DNA from 4 places in the Comamonas faecalis genome. Region 4 is predicted to be linked to each of the others. Evidence: predicted binding sites of a transcription regulator. Region 4 holds the regulator's gene; each other region holds the start of a gene.

Region 1 (3,748 bases), on a different contig from region 4:
GGACATGGGCTTGGCGCCCAGCGCGATGGCGGCGACGGCATACCACACCGAAATATGGGCTGCCACGTTGATCTGCTGCGAGGAGTGGCCCAGCGCCCACCAGATGATGCGGTAGGCCAGTGGGTCGACGTTATCGATCCAGCCCAGCGACAGGAACAGCGTCGGCACCAGGATGATGGCACCCGAGCTGAGCGTGAACACGGCGATGATGGCGGCGGTGATGGCACCGAAGGTGACCAGCGGCACCGAGCCTTCGTAGGTGTTCTCGCGCTTGGCGACGACGAGCGTGCCGAAGAACACGAAGCAGGCGATGAGCGCGCCGACGGCAAACAGGACGATGCCGAAGTAGAACGTCCAGTGCGCCATCATCGGCACGTAGGAGGTCATCATCACGCTGGACTCGCCCTGGAAGACGGCCACGTTGTTGATGACCGCGCCGATCAGCATTAGCGCGTATGCCAGCCAGGCGATCTTGGGCGTGGCGATGCGACAGCGCAGCAAGGTCGATGCGGCGAAGTACAGGATGGCGATCTCGAAGAAGATCAGCCAGTAGATCAGCATGTCCAGACCATGGGCCGTCAGCACCATGTAGAAGGTGTCGGCCGGCAGCCAGTGCACGGCGGGCCAGCGCGTGAGCACGACGCCGATGGCCAGCAGGCCGCCGACCAGCAGGGCGACGACGGCGGTGACGGCGTTGGCCTTGATCAGGCTTTCCGCCTGGGCTTCGAATTGCAGGCCCGATCGTGGGCAGGTGCGGTATGTGGTTTGTGTGGTCATGTTGTCTCCCCCTGCATTACTTTACGTACAGGCGGCCGACCATCTCGTGGTGACCAATGCCGCAAAACTCATTGCACACGATGGAGTACATGCCCGATTCGTTGGGCGTGATCTTGATCACGTGCTCATAGCCGGGCACCACCTGGATGTTGATGTTGTTGGGCTGCAGCGAGAAGCCGTGGTTGTAGTCCATCGAGGTCATGTGAAGCTTGTAGGTCTTGCCCTTTTCCAGCTCGAGAATGGGCCACCAGTTCCATAGGCGTCCAATCAAGTAGATGTCCTCGCCCTCGGGCGGAGCGACGACCGGCACTTCCTGCTCGGTTTCGGTGCGAACCGTGTATTTGTCGACAAAGGCCTGGGTGCGCTCGGTAAACTGGCCGACGTCGACCTTGTAGGTCTCGGTTGACAGGTTTTGCTTGCCGTAGACGTGCCAGAACACCATCATGAAAAACATCACCATGCACCAGATGAAGGCGATGGCGATCCAGATGGCTTCCAGACGATCCAGCGGGTGTTTCCACCACAACCTCTCCGAAGGCGGCAGGATTGCACTCATGTTGAGTCTCCTCAGTTTTTATTTGGCGACGGGAATGGTCAGAACGTCGATGAAGCCCCACAGGTTGTAGACAATCATCGGAATCATCACGCCCAGGAACAGCAGCAGAAAAGGGTTGTCCAGCAGTTGCTGCATCAGCGGGACTTTCTCGTTTTCGTCGTCGTGGTGACTCATCGTTCACTCCTTGGAAGTTACCGGTTAAGACACGTAATTGTTGACCTTTGTCATCAAGTGTTCGTGACATGGATCAAACATTTGACGGAACTTTAGCCTGCCAAAGGCAGAGTGAGAAGTCCTGACGATCGCATCGGGCTGGGAGGTGCTATCAAAAAATGTTCAATCGAAACGGTTTTTTCGATGAATGGCATTGAAAGCCACGCTGATTTTTTCTGCAGCCTTTTCACCACAAGACAAACTCAGGGGGATTGGAAACATGGATTGCGACCTTGCTTTGCTGCAGCGGCGGCGCCATCTGGTGCGCCGCATGGCGTGGCTGTGCGCTGCGCTGATGCTGTGCATCATCAGTTTGAGCGCTTATATGCGCCTGTCCAAGGAGGCCGTCCGTTGCGCGCCATGGCCTCAATGCCAGGTGCAGGCACTGGGTGCGGATGGCACGGCCACACCGGCGCCGGCGCAAACGCCAGCAGCCTTGAAACTGGTGCACCGGGTGGTAGCAAGCGCTACTTTGCTGGTGCTGCTTCTGATGCTGGTCGTGTCGGCAACGTCCACGCCGCGCTTGTGGTCAGAGTCACGCGGTACGCTGATCCTGCTGGTTCTGGCGATTTTTCTGGCCGTGTTGGGGCGTTGGTCTGCGCAACCCGGTCTGCCCGGGGTGGTGCTGGGAAATTTGCTTGCCGGGCTGCTGATGTTTGCCCTGGCGATCCGCCTGGTGTGCGTCGCAGGTGGGAGCCGCGCGCAAAGCATGCGTGGCGGCATGATGGGCGCATGGATATGCATGCTGCTGATCTGCTTGCAGGTGCTGCTGGGCGGTCTGGTCAGCGCCCGGCATGCAGGCTTGAGCTGTCCCGTCTTTGGCGCTTGCGTGGCGGATGCATCGGGCGGGTTGGGGGCACTGCTGTCCTGGGTCTCGCCGTCGGCGACGGCGCTGACGCAGGAGCAGGGGGCTTTCCTGCAACTCGCCCACCGCATCGCTGGCGTGGCACTGGTGGCGGTACTGTGGGCGTTTTCCTGGCGTCTGTGGCGGGCCGACCGACGGGGCGTGGCAGCCGCCGTGGCGCTGCTGGCTGCGCTGCAGCCGTTGGTTGGATTGGTGGTGGTTGCCTGGCAGCAGCCGCTACCACTCGTCTTGCTGCACAACCTGCTGGCGGCCGCGTTGCTGGCACTGCTTGCGGCCCAGACCGTGCGGGTGGAACGCTAGGAAACTGTTGTGCGGGATGAAAAAAAGCCTGGCTACGCGAGGTGCTCCTCGTTGGCTGGCCAATCGACTCTTGGGATCTTGTGATCCACGAGTCGCCCCACGATGATCTTTACTTGGTCAGGATCAGCTTGCCCTGCTTGGTGGTCTGCAGCCGGTAGACGCGGCCGTTGTGCACGATGGTCATGACCTTGCGTCCCTGCATCAAGGTTTCGCTGTGCATCACCCGTTCCGGGCTGTTCGGCGTTGTGACTCCATGCGACACCATGATGGGAAGGGTTTCAAATCGATTCGAGTAGAGATTGGTCATGACGATGAAACCGTTGATGCGTCGTTGATTCTGATGCGCTAATGATAATCATTATCATCAATAAGTCAACGGATTTTTATCGATTCCAATGTAACCATCCATGGCTCAATTGGATTCAGGGATTGGGCTCGGTCACGAAGCCGATTTTGTGCAGGCCGGCGCGCTGCAGGGCGGACATGAGCTGCGCCACGCGCTCGTAGCGCACATCTTTGTCGCCCTGGATATGCAGGTCGGGTTGCGGAATTTTTTGCGCCTCGGCCTGCAGCAGTGGTTCAAGCTCCTCATCGGAGAGGGTGCGCTCGTTCCAGTGGTACACGCCATCGGCGGTCACCGACAGGCGGATGGTCTCCGGCTGGATGATTTCGCGCTCGTTGCTCGCGCGCGGCAAGTCTACCGGCACGGCATGTTTCATTACTGGCACGGTGATGATGAAGATGATGAGCAAAACCAGCATGACGTCCACCAGCGGCGTCATGTTGATTTCATTCATCACCTCATCGGATTCGTCCTGGGTTCCGAAAGCCATGGCGCATCAGCCTTTCTTCATCGGGACGACCTTGCCTGCCTCGCCTGGAACGTTCACGCGCGCGCCGGTGACGAAGTATGCATGCAGGCCATGGGCAAAGCTGTTGAGCTGGCTGAGAATGAACTTGTTGCCCCGTACCAGCGCGTTGTAGCCGAGCACCGCAGGAATGGCCACGGCCAGGCCCAGCGCAGTCATGATCAACGC
Region 2 (3,748 bases), on a different contig from region 4:
GTACGGCCATTCCCAGTGCACGATGCGCGGCATGATGAAGTAGATGGCGCCGAACAGCACCATGGTGACGAATCCATAGGCGCCCAGGTGGGCGTGGGCCACGGTGTAGTGCGTGAAGTGCGCCACCTGCTGCACCGAGCGCAGCGCCTCGAACGAGCCCTGCAGCGACGACATCATGTACATGAAGCCGCCGAACATCATGAAGCGCAGCACCGGCGAGTAGCGTGACAGGTGCATGCGCCCCTTCATCGTCAGCGCCATGTTGATCGCGAAGGCCAGGACCGGAATGATCATCATCATGCTCTGCACGATGGACAGCGTGATCAGCCAGCCCGGCACCGGGCCGCCCACCAGGTGGTGGCCACCGACCTGGGCGTAGAAGAAGGCCAGCGTCCAGAAGCCCAGGATGGACAGGTTGTACGAGCGAATCGGCCGCGCAATGATCTTGGGCAGGAAGTAGTAGATGGCGCCGACGGCCACGGGCGTGAACCACAGGCCGAGTACGTTGTGGCCATACCACCAGTTCATCGCGGCCTGTTGCACGCCGAATTGCACGCCGGGAATCTTGCCGACGATGAACAGCGAGGTGATCCACAGCAGCGCGGCCGTGTGGTACCAGGTGGTCACGTACAGCGACTCGACCTTGCGGTTGACCAGCGTGTACAGCACCGGGCCGATGATGCAGACCATGCCGGCGGCAAAGAAGATACCGATCTGCCAGGGCATTTCCAGGTACTCCAGGCCGTCGGTCCAGCCCGCGCCAATCGCGCCCACGCCCGCGGCAATGGCCACGTTGACCAGCGCGCCGCCCATCATGATCCACATCGAGCCGAACAGAGGCGTGCGCAGCAGGCGCGGCATCAGCCAGATGATGATGCCCAGCTCGGCGTTGGTGATCCAGCCGTAGAGCACGGCCGTCAGGTGCATGGTGCGCATGCGGCCAAAGGTCATCCAGGCTTCGCTGACCAGCCAGTCGGGCAGGTGCAGCTTGAGCGATGCCGTCAGTCCGGCGATGCCGCCGAACAGCAGCCACATGCAGGCGAACGCGATGAACATGAACACCGGAAACGCGCTGGAGCGGTCGGCGGCCAGGCGGTCCTGCAGCTCCTGGGCGTCCGGGACGTGTCGCTCGTCGCCCGGCTCGGCCGCCGCGTGCTGGAAGCGCTCCTGCTGCTGGGTGCCCAGTGCGGGATCGTCGATATGACCGATCTCTCCCTTGACGAAGATGGCCGATGCGGCCTTGGGATTTTCGACCAGCAGCCCCTTGCGCAACGACCATATGAAGACGAACAGTCCAATGATCGAGAGCAGGAAGGCAGCCAACAGGCTCAGGAGGGCGCTGTCCATCGCTGTGGTTCCTTTCGTTTTTTAACCCTGCAGGCGCATGCATGCGCCTGGTTTTGATCCACTGCAAATAACGGAGCAACAAAGCCTGTTACCGCATGGTGCCAGCGATTCTAAGATTGCGCCTCAATCGGCCTTGATGCAGTGCAACATGCCCATGTTGATGGCGCTGTCTCCATTGACTTATGCCAAGTACCGTTTGGCCGCAATGTGGTAGTGCTGCGGCGCAATATCGAGTGGAGTGGCCAGGCAAGCGCACGCGCCCGGCCGAGCGGGAAAGCGGGCCGGAGCGGGCGCGCGGCAAATCGCCTTGATTTTTGGCCGGGCGAGCGCCCTGCGGTGGAGGCGGGAAAAGCCCGCCGGGGTCAGCGCAGCAGTGCCGCCTGCTTCCAGGCGTGCACCGCCTCGTCGCCGTCGCCGCGCTGCTCGGCCAGCTCGGCCAGATGGCGCCAGGCGCTGGCGCGCAGGCGCTCGTCGCGCAGCTGTTGCACCGCGCGGGCAAAGCCCTGCTGGGCCTTGCCCCACAGCTGGCGGTGCATGCAGGCTGCCGCGGCCAGGTATTGCAGGTGGGGTTCGCGCGGGCGGGCGCGCTGCGCCGACTCGATGCGGGCGAGCCAGTCGTCCTCCAGATCCTGCATGTTGCGCTCCAGCGTGCGCACCAGACGCAGCCATTGCGCGTCGTTGAAGTCCGGCTCGCCCTGGCCGCTGAGCGCCTGCCAGACGGGGGTGAGCCACTGGCGCACCTGCGCCGGCTCGCCGCCCAGGCGCGAGAGCTGCTGCGCCGCGCGCGTGGCGATGTCGGGGTGGCTGCGCTCGGCGGCGTCCAGCTGCTGCCAGATGCGCAGGAGCTGGTGCGTGTCGCGTGTGCCGCGGATTTGTTCAAGCAGCAGCGAGCGCGTCAGCGTGTCGGCCACGGACGGGGCAAAGGCGCCATGCTTGGCCAGCAGCCGTGCGGTCTCCAGCGCCAGGTCGGTCTGCTGGGTGTGGCGCGCGGCCTTCAGGCGGGTGCGCAGCGCCAGCGTGCGCCGGGCCGTGCCGGCGGGCAGGCTGGCCAGCTGCTCCAGCGCGGACTCGGCGTCCCGGTCGTCCAGCGCCCAGCGCGCGGCGCGCAGCTGCAGGCCTTCGCCAAATTCGCGCTCGCTGTCGCTGGTGTGCTCGGCAATCGTCTGCTGCGCCTGCTCCAGGTGCGTCTGGCGGGTTTCGCGGTCTTGCAGCGCGTGCGACGACTCGGCCGCGATCAGGTGCGCCAGCGCGCGCATCTGGCGCGTGTGCGGGTCGCTCTCGCGCAGCTGCTCCAGCGCCTGTGATTGGCCTATGGCAGTGAGCGCGTCCTTGCGCGCGCGCAGGTAGCGCCCGGACAGCATGTAGGAGTAGGCGCCCAGCAGCGCGCCGTGCATGGTGCGCTCGCGCTGCATCACGCGCCAGCGCCGGGTCTGCTGGGGCAGCGCGCGCAGCACCGCCATGCCGCGCAGAGCCGAATGCACGACGATGAAGCCCACCAGCAGCGCGATCAGCACCAGGTTGAGCGCCAGGTCGATGCGCCAGGGCGGCCAGAACACGGTGACCACAGCCTGGTTGTTGCCGGCAAACAGCGCCACCGCGACGGCGGCGCCAAACAGGGCCAGAAACCAGAGAGCTGCGCGCATGGGGGTGTGTCCTGTCCGTGAAAGAGGTGGCGGGAGAGCGGGGGGGTCAGCGGCCGGCGGCGGCCGTGGCCAGCGCGGCAAAGGTGTCGTCCAGCGTGGGCGTGTCGGACGCGGTCATGTGCTCTTGCAGCTGCTGTAGCGCCTGCAGCGCGTTCTGGGTACGCCGCGACGTGGGGTCGAAGTACTTGACCATGACGCTGTAGGCGTAGGCCAGGTCGGCGCGCGCCGCGCCGGTGCGCCGGCCCAGCAGGCTCAGGCGGGCGTTGAGCAGCTGCATCTTCAGGTTTTCGCGCAGGAAGAAGGCCTGCTCGGGCGCCAGCAGCACCGCGTCGGGGTGCTCGATGCGCTGAATGCGCACCAGCGTCAGCGCTTCGTCGCGCACGCCGGTCCAGGCGCGCTGCAGCCAGGCCTGCCACGGCGGCGTGGCGGCAGCGTCGGCGGGCTTGTCCTGCGCGGGCGCCTCATCGGCAGCCTCGCCGCCCGGCCGCGCCGCCGGGCCGTGCAGTGCCTGGGCCGTGGTTGCGGCATTGCGCAGGGGCAGATCGCCCACCTGGCGCACCAGGTCGTCCAGGCGGCCGAGCAGCCCGGCGGTGTCGGTGACGTTGGCGCGCTCCAGGCGCTCGGTGTCCTGGGCCATGGCGCGCAGCACCGGCGTCAGCCGCGGCTGCGACGCGCGTTCGATGCGCTGGCTGGCGCTGTGCAGAGCGGCCAGCAGCGGCTGCAGGCTGCCGGTCAGCTGCGCCTGCTGCTGCGCCAGG
Region 3 (3,748 bases), on a different contig from region 4:
AGAGGCGGTTTTTTATGGATATTTTGTGGATCAGGCGCTGCGCACCTGCCGCGCCGGGAACAACTCCAGCGCCCAGCTGGCCAGCGCCACCAGCGCCACGCACAGGCCGGCCACGCCGACGATGCCCAGCAGCCCACCGCCGCCCAGCGGCATGCTGTACAGGTACAGCCCGGCGCCAAACTTGGGCACGCCCTGCACGCTCATGAACAGCGCCCAGCGGAAGGCCCAGGCGCTGCCAGCCAGCAGCAGGCCGAGCGCCACGCGGTAGTACGGGCAGCCGATGCGCGTCCTGCCGGCCCACAGCACGGCCAGCACAGCCACGCCGCCCAGCGCCGACAGCACCATGCCGATGCGCCAGACCGGGAAGTCGCTCCACAGGCGGGCGGCGGCCATCAGCGACGGCGCGCGCGTCACCAGTCCCAGCGTCGCCCAGCTCAGCGTGGCCAGCACCAGCGCGCTGGCAAGGGCTAGCGTCACGCCGCGCAGCAGCTGCAGCGCGCCGTCCTGCGGGCGCAGGGCAGCAGGCAAAAAACGCTCGACGATGAACATCACGCCGATCGCCGCGAGCCAGCCGGTCAGCGCCAGGTTGACCGGCAGCCAGGCGGTGTTCCACAGCGGGCGCGCGCGCACCACCATGACCTCGGCGCCGGTGTAGACGACGATGCTGAGCGCCGACAGCACCAAGAGCGGCGCGACCAGGCGCATCCAGCCCGGCCGCCCCAGCCACCAGCTGGCGCACAGCGCGAGTGACAGCGTGACGAAGGTCGGCAGCAGCAGCGCGCCGATCGACATCCACGACCAGGGCGTGAAGTGCGCGTAGAAATGCCAGAAGCGCGCTGGCTGGTGCAGGTCGGCCAGCAGCGAGACCGGCGCGGCGATCGCCGCCACCGCCAGCGTGAAGACCACCACCGGCGTCAGCTGCGCCAGGCGGCTGCCTGCGGGCGCGAAGACGCAGGCGGCAGCCAGCAGCGCGGCGCCGGTGGCCACACCGGCAAGAAAGAAATACTGCACCGCCCAGGGCAGCCAGGCCACTTCGTAGGCGGGGGTCAGGAGTTCGATGATCTGCATGGTGTGCGCTCCTTCAATCGTGGGCCACCAGGCGCACGCTGGCCTGGCCGTCGACGCCGTTGACGAACTGGTCGGGCAGGCCGATGTAGAACACGCGCGGCTGGGTCTTCATTCCGGGCTTCAAGACCTTGATGTCGCGCTCGTGCTCGGCCATGCGGCGGTTGATCTCGCTGTGCTCGTCGTTGAGGTCGCCGATCACACGCGCGCCGCCCACGCAGCTCTCCACGCAGGCGGGCAGCAGGCCGACTTCGAGGCGGTGGTCGCAGAAGGTGCACTTGTCGGCGGTCTGCGTCTCGTGGTTGATGAAGCGCGCGTCGTAGGGGCAGGCCTGCACGCAGTAGCCGCAGCCGACGCAGCGGTCGCCATCGACCAGCACGATGCCGTCCTCGCGCTGGAAGGTGGCCTGCACCGGACACACCGGCACGCAGGGCGGCTCCTCGCAGTGGTTGCACAGGCGCGGCAGGCTGACCATGGCCGGCGCCTCGTTGGGGCGGTCCACCTCGTACTGCAGCACCGTGGTGCGGAACTGGCCGATCGGCGGCTGGTTTTCCACCGAGCAGCTCACCGTGCAGGCCTGGCAGCCGATGCACTTGCGGATGTCGACCAGCATGCCCCAGCGCTTGCCCTTCATTCCTTCGCGCCGCGGCGGCTGGTAGTCGGCAATGGCCGCGGCCGCGGGACTTGCGGCGCCCGCCACGCCAAACGTGGTGGCAAGGGCCACAAGATCCTGCAGGAATCCGCGCTTGCCGGGCTGGACGGTCTCTGGCGCCTGGGTGCGCGCCGTCGTGGGTTCTAGTGCCATGGAAATCCTCTGAAACGAATTGCGCAACTTCTCGACCACTGCGTTGGCGCATCAAGCGCCGGCCACCGCTTGTTGCGGCGGGTCAAGAAATAACCTAGGGTTTATTCTTAATGATTTATCGATTATTAGATTTGATAATCATCAATATCTTTGGGTAATTAATTATATTTATATTCCAGACAAACCTTGCGATATTAATAAGCGCAGATTAAGCAAATATTAAATAAATCCGAGCGCATTGCTCGGACATGGTAAATCCGAGGATTCACGGGCCGCCACGGCGCGCCGGACGGGGCAAAATGGGCGCCATACCAACCCGCAATCCAACGCCGGAGGCCTTTCCCATGTCGCTCCAACGTCTTCTGATGCGCTGCGGCGCTGTGTCCGCCGTGCTGTCTTCCATGGCGTGCGCGCCGGCCGCCTGGGCCGCGTGCTACGTGGTGTATGACAACGCCCAGCAGGTGGTGTACCGCTCGCAGACGCCACCGGTCGACCTGTCCAAGCCACTGCACGAGACGCTGCCCGGCATTGCGCCAGGCGGCGCTCTGGTGTTTTCGCTGGGCAACAGCGGCTGCGAGCGCGAATTCAACCGGCTGCCCGCGACTGACACGCTGCGCCACGGCGCAGCGCAGCGCACCCGTACGGCGGCGTCGCGGCGGCTTAAGAGATCGTAAACACGCTCTAATCAAAACAGGGGCGGGCTCTTTGCCGCCGAGGCAATGCAGGGCTGAGACAATCGGCGCATGAGCGAGCCCGTCACCCCCATTCCTGCCCCCAGTCCCGCCAGCGCCGTTGTGCCAGAAATCCGGCCACCTCATTTGCCGGACGATGCGCTGCGCATCCTCTCGATGGATCTGGACGCCCAGGGCGTTGCCCGAAACGCCGACGGCAAGGTCGTCTTCATCGACGGCGCGCTGCCCGGCGAATGGGTCAGCGCCACGACGACGCGGCGCAAGAACAACTGGGAGCAGGCCGGCCTGACGGCCATCCACCGCGAATCGAGCCTGCGCGTGCGCCCGCAGTGCCCGCATTTCGGCCTGCACACCGGCGCCTGCGGCGGATGCAAGATGCAGCATCTGGACATGGGCGCGCAGGTCGCGGTCAAGCAGCGCGTACTTGAGGACAACCTCTGGCACCTGGGCAAGGTGCGCCCACAGATGGTGTTGCGCCCGATTGCAGGCCCCGACTGGGGCTACCGCTACCGCGCGCGGCTGGCGGTGCGCCACGTGATCAAGAAGGGCGTGGTGCTGGTCGGCTTTCATGAGCGCAAGAGCCGCTATATCGCCGACATGGACAGCTGCGCCATCCTGCCGCCGCATGTGAGCAGCATGCTGGTGCCGCTGCGCGGCCTGATCGCATCGATGGACGCGCGCGACACCTGCCCGCAGATCGAGCTGGCCTGCGGCGACACCGTGACCGCACTGGTGCTTCGCCATCTGCAGCCGCTGTCGGACGGCGACCGGGACAAGCTGCGCGACTTTGCCCGCGCGCACGGCGTGCAGTGGTGGCTGCAGCCCAAGGGGCCGGACACGGTGCATCTGCTGGACGAGGGCGGCGAGGTGCTGGCCTACGCACTACCCGAATTCGGCATCACCATGCCGTTTCGTCCGACCGACTTCACCCAGGTCAACCCGCAGATCAACCGCGTGCTGGTCGGTCGGGCGCTGCGCCTGCTCGACGTGCAGCCGCACGAGCGCGTGATCGACTGGTTCTGCGGCCTGGGCAACTTCACGCTGCCGCTGGCCACTCAGGCACGCCAGGTGCTGGGCGTGGAGGGCAGCGAGACGCTGGTTGCCCGCGCACGGGCCAACTATGGCCACAACCAGGGGTTGCGCGCCGCCGGCGCGGCATTGGCATCCACCGAATTTGTCGCGCGCA
Region 4 (3,748 bases):
TCGTCGCCGGTGGCAAGCTGGAGAACGTTTACCGCCTGCAGATCATGAACGCTACCGAACGCGCGCAGCGCTACCACATTGCGGCGCGCGGCTTGCCGGAGCTGGAAGTGGCCACCGAGCAGGAATTCGACCTGGGGCCGGCCGAGTCGCGCTGGGTGTCGGTGCGCCTGCACATCCCCTACGGCTCGGCGCAGCCCGGGTCGCACACGATTTACTTTGATATCCAGGCGCTGGGCAGCAAGGCACAGGTTTCCGAGAAATCGGTGTTCCTGGTGCCGCGCTGAGTGGTCGCCGTTTCGATGAGGAGTCTTCAATGATTGCAAATCCCTCCACTGCACCCGGGCCGATGCCCGGTGACGCCCCGGCGCGACCCTGGTGGAAGTTCGGCATGGTCTGGATGCTGATCGCCGGGCCTGCCGTCGTCGTCGTCGCCGGTTTCGTGACGCTGTGGCTGGCCGTCAGCCGCCCTGATCCGGTACTGAGCGAAGACTATTACCAGCGCGGCCTGGAAATCAATCAGACGCTCAGGGCGCAGCAGGAAGCGGAGGCGGCAGCCATGACGCCGGCGCTCAAGGGCCGCAACCATGCGGCAACGCCGCGAGAACATCGTCCCTGATATCGCGCGCGGCAAGCGCCGGGCTCTGACCATGCGCTGTCGTGACCTGGGTCAATTCCGAGTGCCGTGCATGGTTTAGCGCGCATGCATGGATTGCATGGCCGGCCTCAGTGCTAGTCTGCCTCTTCATCCAAAGAACAGGAGACGATGCAATGCGGATGCAGCGACTGATGTGGATTGTCTGGCCGGCCTTTCTGATGGCGGCCGTGCTGGAAATGCTGGTGTTTGCTTTTGTCGATCCGCAAATGTTGCAGTGGTTCGACCAGCCGGTGAACCTCTCGCGCGAAGGTGTCTACACCGTGGCGTTCTTCGTGTTCTGGCTGGTGATCATGGGTGCGGGCGCGCTGACGACCCTGCTGTCGCTCTCGCCCTTTGAACTCAATCGCTGCCCTGTCCCCGACCTGCAGCGTCCAGCCGATTGCGCCAAGTTTTCTTCGATGTAATACCGCCCGTGGCGGGATTGGCCGTCGTCAGGCCTGTTGACTGTTGACGATGGCTTTGAGCGCGTCGGTGTCCAGGATGCGCACGTGGCGCTGTTTGACCTCGACCAGACCGTCCTCGGCGAACTTGGAGAAAGTGCGGCTGACGGTCTCCAGCTTGAGGCCCAGGTAACTGCCGATCTCTTCGCGGGTCATGCGCAGCACCAACTCGGATTGCGAGAAGCCGCGGTCATGCAGGCGCTGCACCAGGTTGAGCAAGAAAGCCGCCAGCCGCTCCTCGGCGCGCATGCTGCCGAGCAGCAGCATCACGCCGTGCTCGCGTACGATCTCGCGGCTCATTATCTTGTGCAGGTGTGTCTGCAGCGGTGTGACCTCGCGAGACAGTTCCTCTATGCGGTCGAACGGCATCACGCAGACCTCGGCATCCTCCAGCGCCACGGCATCGCAGGTGTGGTGGTCGTTGACGATGCCGTCCAGGCCGATGATCTCGCCGGCCATCTGAAAGCCCGTGACCTGGTCGCGTCCGTCCTCGGTCGCCACGCAGGTCTTGAAAAAACCGGTGCGAATGGCAAACAGCGAGGTGAATGCCTCGCCGTTGCGAAACAGCGAGCCGCCGCGCTTGATCTTGCGCCGCGTCGCAACGATGTCGTCGATGCGCTGCATTTGCTGGTCGTTCAGGCCGACCGGCATGCACAACTCGCGAAGATTGCAGTTGGAGCAGGCGACTTTGAAGGCGTGCGCGCTGGAAGAAGCAGAAACCTTGCCCATGGTCAGAGCTTACATCTGAAAAAAGGTACAGAGGGTAAATCCGGAGACAATCTCGGGACTCTCGATCCGGGCCAGGCCGCCATGCAGGAAGCGGCCGGTTCTTGATTGTAGTCAAGACGGTTGCCGGTCCACTGCGGCACAGTCTTGCCGTTATCGTCTGGAAATCCGTCATGACCGTTGCTATCACGCCCGAACTCCTGCGTCGCTTCGACGTGCCCGGGCCCCGCTACACCTCCTATCCCACGGCCGACCGCTTTGTCGAAGCGTTTGGCGAAGAGCAGTACGTGCTTGCGCTGCAGCAGCGCAAGGTCAGTGCGGTGGGCAAGAACACGCCACTGTCGCTGTACGCGCACATCCCGTTTTGCGAGTCGCTGTGCTATTACTGCGCGTGCAACAAGATCATCACCAAGCACCCCGAGCGCGCCGAGGTCTACCTGCGCTACCTCAGCCGCGAGATCGACCTGCACACGGCGCACTGCGGCGTCGGGCAGCAGGTCAGCCAGTTGCACCTGGGCGGCGGCACGCCCACCTTCCTGACCGACGAGGGCCTGCGCGACCTGATGAGCATGTTCACGCGCAGCTTCACGCTGGTGCCCGGCGGCGAGTATTCCATCGAGGTCGACCCGCGTACCGTCGACGAACACCGCCTGGCGGTGCTCAAGGAACTGGGCTTCAACCGCCTGAGTTTTGGCGTACAGGACTTCGACCCCGACGTGCAAAAGGCGGTGCACCGGGTGCAACCCGCTGACAAGGTGTTTGCGCTGGTCGAGAGCGCGCGCAAGCTGGGTTTCGACTCGGTCAACGTCGACCTGATCTACGGCCTGCCGCTGCAGACGCCCGAATCGTTCAACCGCACGCTGGAGCAGGTCGTGCAACTGCGCTCGGATCGCATTGCGCTGTACGCCTATGCCCACTTGCCCGAGCGCTTCAAGGCGCAGCGGCGCATCAATATCGCCGACCTGCCGGCGCCCGCGGCCAAGGTGTCCATGCTGGCGCGCTCGATCGAGTCCTTCATCGACGCGGGCTACGTTTACGTGGGCATGGATCACTTCGCGCTGCCCGACGACGCGCTGGCCGTTGCCAAGCGCCAGGGACGGCTGCACCGCAACTTCCAGGGCTACAGCACCCAGCCCGATTGCGACCTGATTGCGCTGGGCGTTTCGGCCATCGGCCGCGTCGGTGCAACCTATAGCCAGAACGCCAAGGTGCTGGAGGACTACTACGACGCGATCAACCGCGGCCGCATCCCGATTGCGCGCGGCCTGGCGCTGACGCGCGACGATCTGATGCGCCGCGCCGCCATCATGGCGCTGATGTGCCAGGGCGAGTTGCTGTACGAGCCGTTTGCGCAGTCCTGGCTGGTCGACGTGCCCCAGTACTTCGCTGCCGAGCTGGAGCGGCTCAAGGACATGGAGCAGCAAGGCCTGGTCTGCCTCAAGCCTGAAGGCGTGCAGGTCACGCCTATGGGCTGGTTCTTCGTGCGCGGCGTGGCCATGGTGTTCGACAGATACCTGCAGGCCGACCGTAATCGCGCGCGGTTCTCGCGCATTATTTAAACGGCAAGCGGTGTTGCTCGTATCTATTGGTCCTCTCATTGCCCCTTCTCGTCCCGGCGCGGTCGAGCGGGCGCATGCCGCCCGACACCCGGCGGATTACCCTCCATGTTGCTAGCTCTGGCCTCGACGGCCTTGTTCATGGGTTTGACGGGTGGTGCTCACTGCCTGGTGATGTGTGCCGCCCCCTGTGCAGCTTTGACGGGCCAGTTGCACAAGGGTGAAGACGAGGGCCAGGCGGTAGCGGGAGGGGCGCTGACGCTGACCCGAATCCAAGGGGGCGGTGCAGCGCCAGCACGCCGGCTCGGCGCGCGCCTGCTGGGCTTTCACCTGGGGCGTCTGCTCGGTTACGGCGCGGCCGGTGCATTGGC

What was found. The regulator FNR, encoded in region 4, switches genes on or off when oxygen is low (the NO sensors DNR and NnrR bind a similar motif). The targets are predictions, from matches to a motif close to TTGATNNNNATCAA.
Region 1: the regulator FNR is predicted to act here: its motif matches at 1,571-1,584, upstream of ABD767_RS16630 (COX15/CtaA family protein).
Region 2: the regulator FNR is predicted to act here: its motif matches at 1,523-1,536, upstream of ABD767_RS07650 (cbb3-type cytochrome c oxidase subunit I).
Region 3: the regulator FNR is predicted to act here: its motif matches at 2,002-2,015, upstream of dsrO (sulfate reduction electron transfer complex DsrMKJOP subunit DsrO).

The regions. Positions count from the first base shown of each region.
Region 1 covers NZ_BAABBP010000047.1:11,145-14,892, forward strand. The annotation lists gene ABD767_RS16615 (cbb3-type cytochrome c oxidase subunit I) at 1-777, opposite strand, end outside; gene ABD767_RS16620 (cupredoxin domain-containing protein) at 794-1,333, opposite strand; gene ABD767_RS16625 (hypothetical protein) at 1,352-1,507, opposite strand; gene ABD767_RS16630 (COX15/CtaA family protein) at 1,695-2,711, shown strand; gene hemP (hemin uptake protein HemP) at 2,821-2,931, opposite strand; gene ABD767_RS16640 (biopolymer transporter ExbD) at 3,134-3,544, opposite strand; gene ABD767_RS16645 (MotA/TolQ/ExbB proton channel family protein) at 3,551-3,748, opposite strand, start outside.
Region 2 covers NZ_BAABBP010000010.1:94,411-98,158, reverse strand. The annotation lists gene ABD767_RS07650 (cbb3-type cytochrome c oxidase subunit I) at 1-1,347, opposite strand, end outside; gene ABD767_RS07645 (heme biosynthesis HemY N-terminal domain-containing protein) at 1,710-2,990, opposite strand; gene ABD767_RS07640 (uroporphyrinogen-III C-methyltransferase) at 3,037-3,748, opposite strand, start outside.
Region 3 covers NZ_BAABBP010000032.1:2,427-6,174, reverse strand. The annotation lists gene nrfD (NrfD/PsrC family molybdoenzyme membrane anchor subunit) at 31-1,068, opposite strand; gene dsrO (sulfate reduction electron transfer complex DsrMKJOP subunit DsrO) at 1,082-1,870, opposite strand; gene ABD767_RS14495 (hypothetical protein) at 2,215-2,544, shown strand; gene rlmD (23S rRNA (uracil(1939)-C(5))-methyltransferase RlmD) at 2,614-3,748, shown strand, end outside.
Region 4 covers NZ_BAABBP010000001.1:45,583-49,330, forward strand. The annotation lists gene ccoG (cytochrome c oxidase accessory protein CcoG) at 1-284, shown strand, start outside; gene ABD767_RS00215 (FixH family protein) at 314-616, shown strand; gene ABD767_RS00220 (hypothetical protein) at 769-1,059, shown strand; gene fnr (fumarate/nitrate reduction transcriptional regulator Fnr) at 1,087-1,824, opposite strand; gene hemN (oxygen-independent coproporphyrinogen III oxidase) at 1,995-3,380, shown strand; gene ABD767_RS00235 (urease accessory protein UreH domain-containing protein) at 3,486-3,748, shown strand, end outside.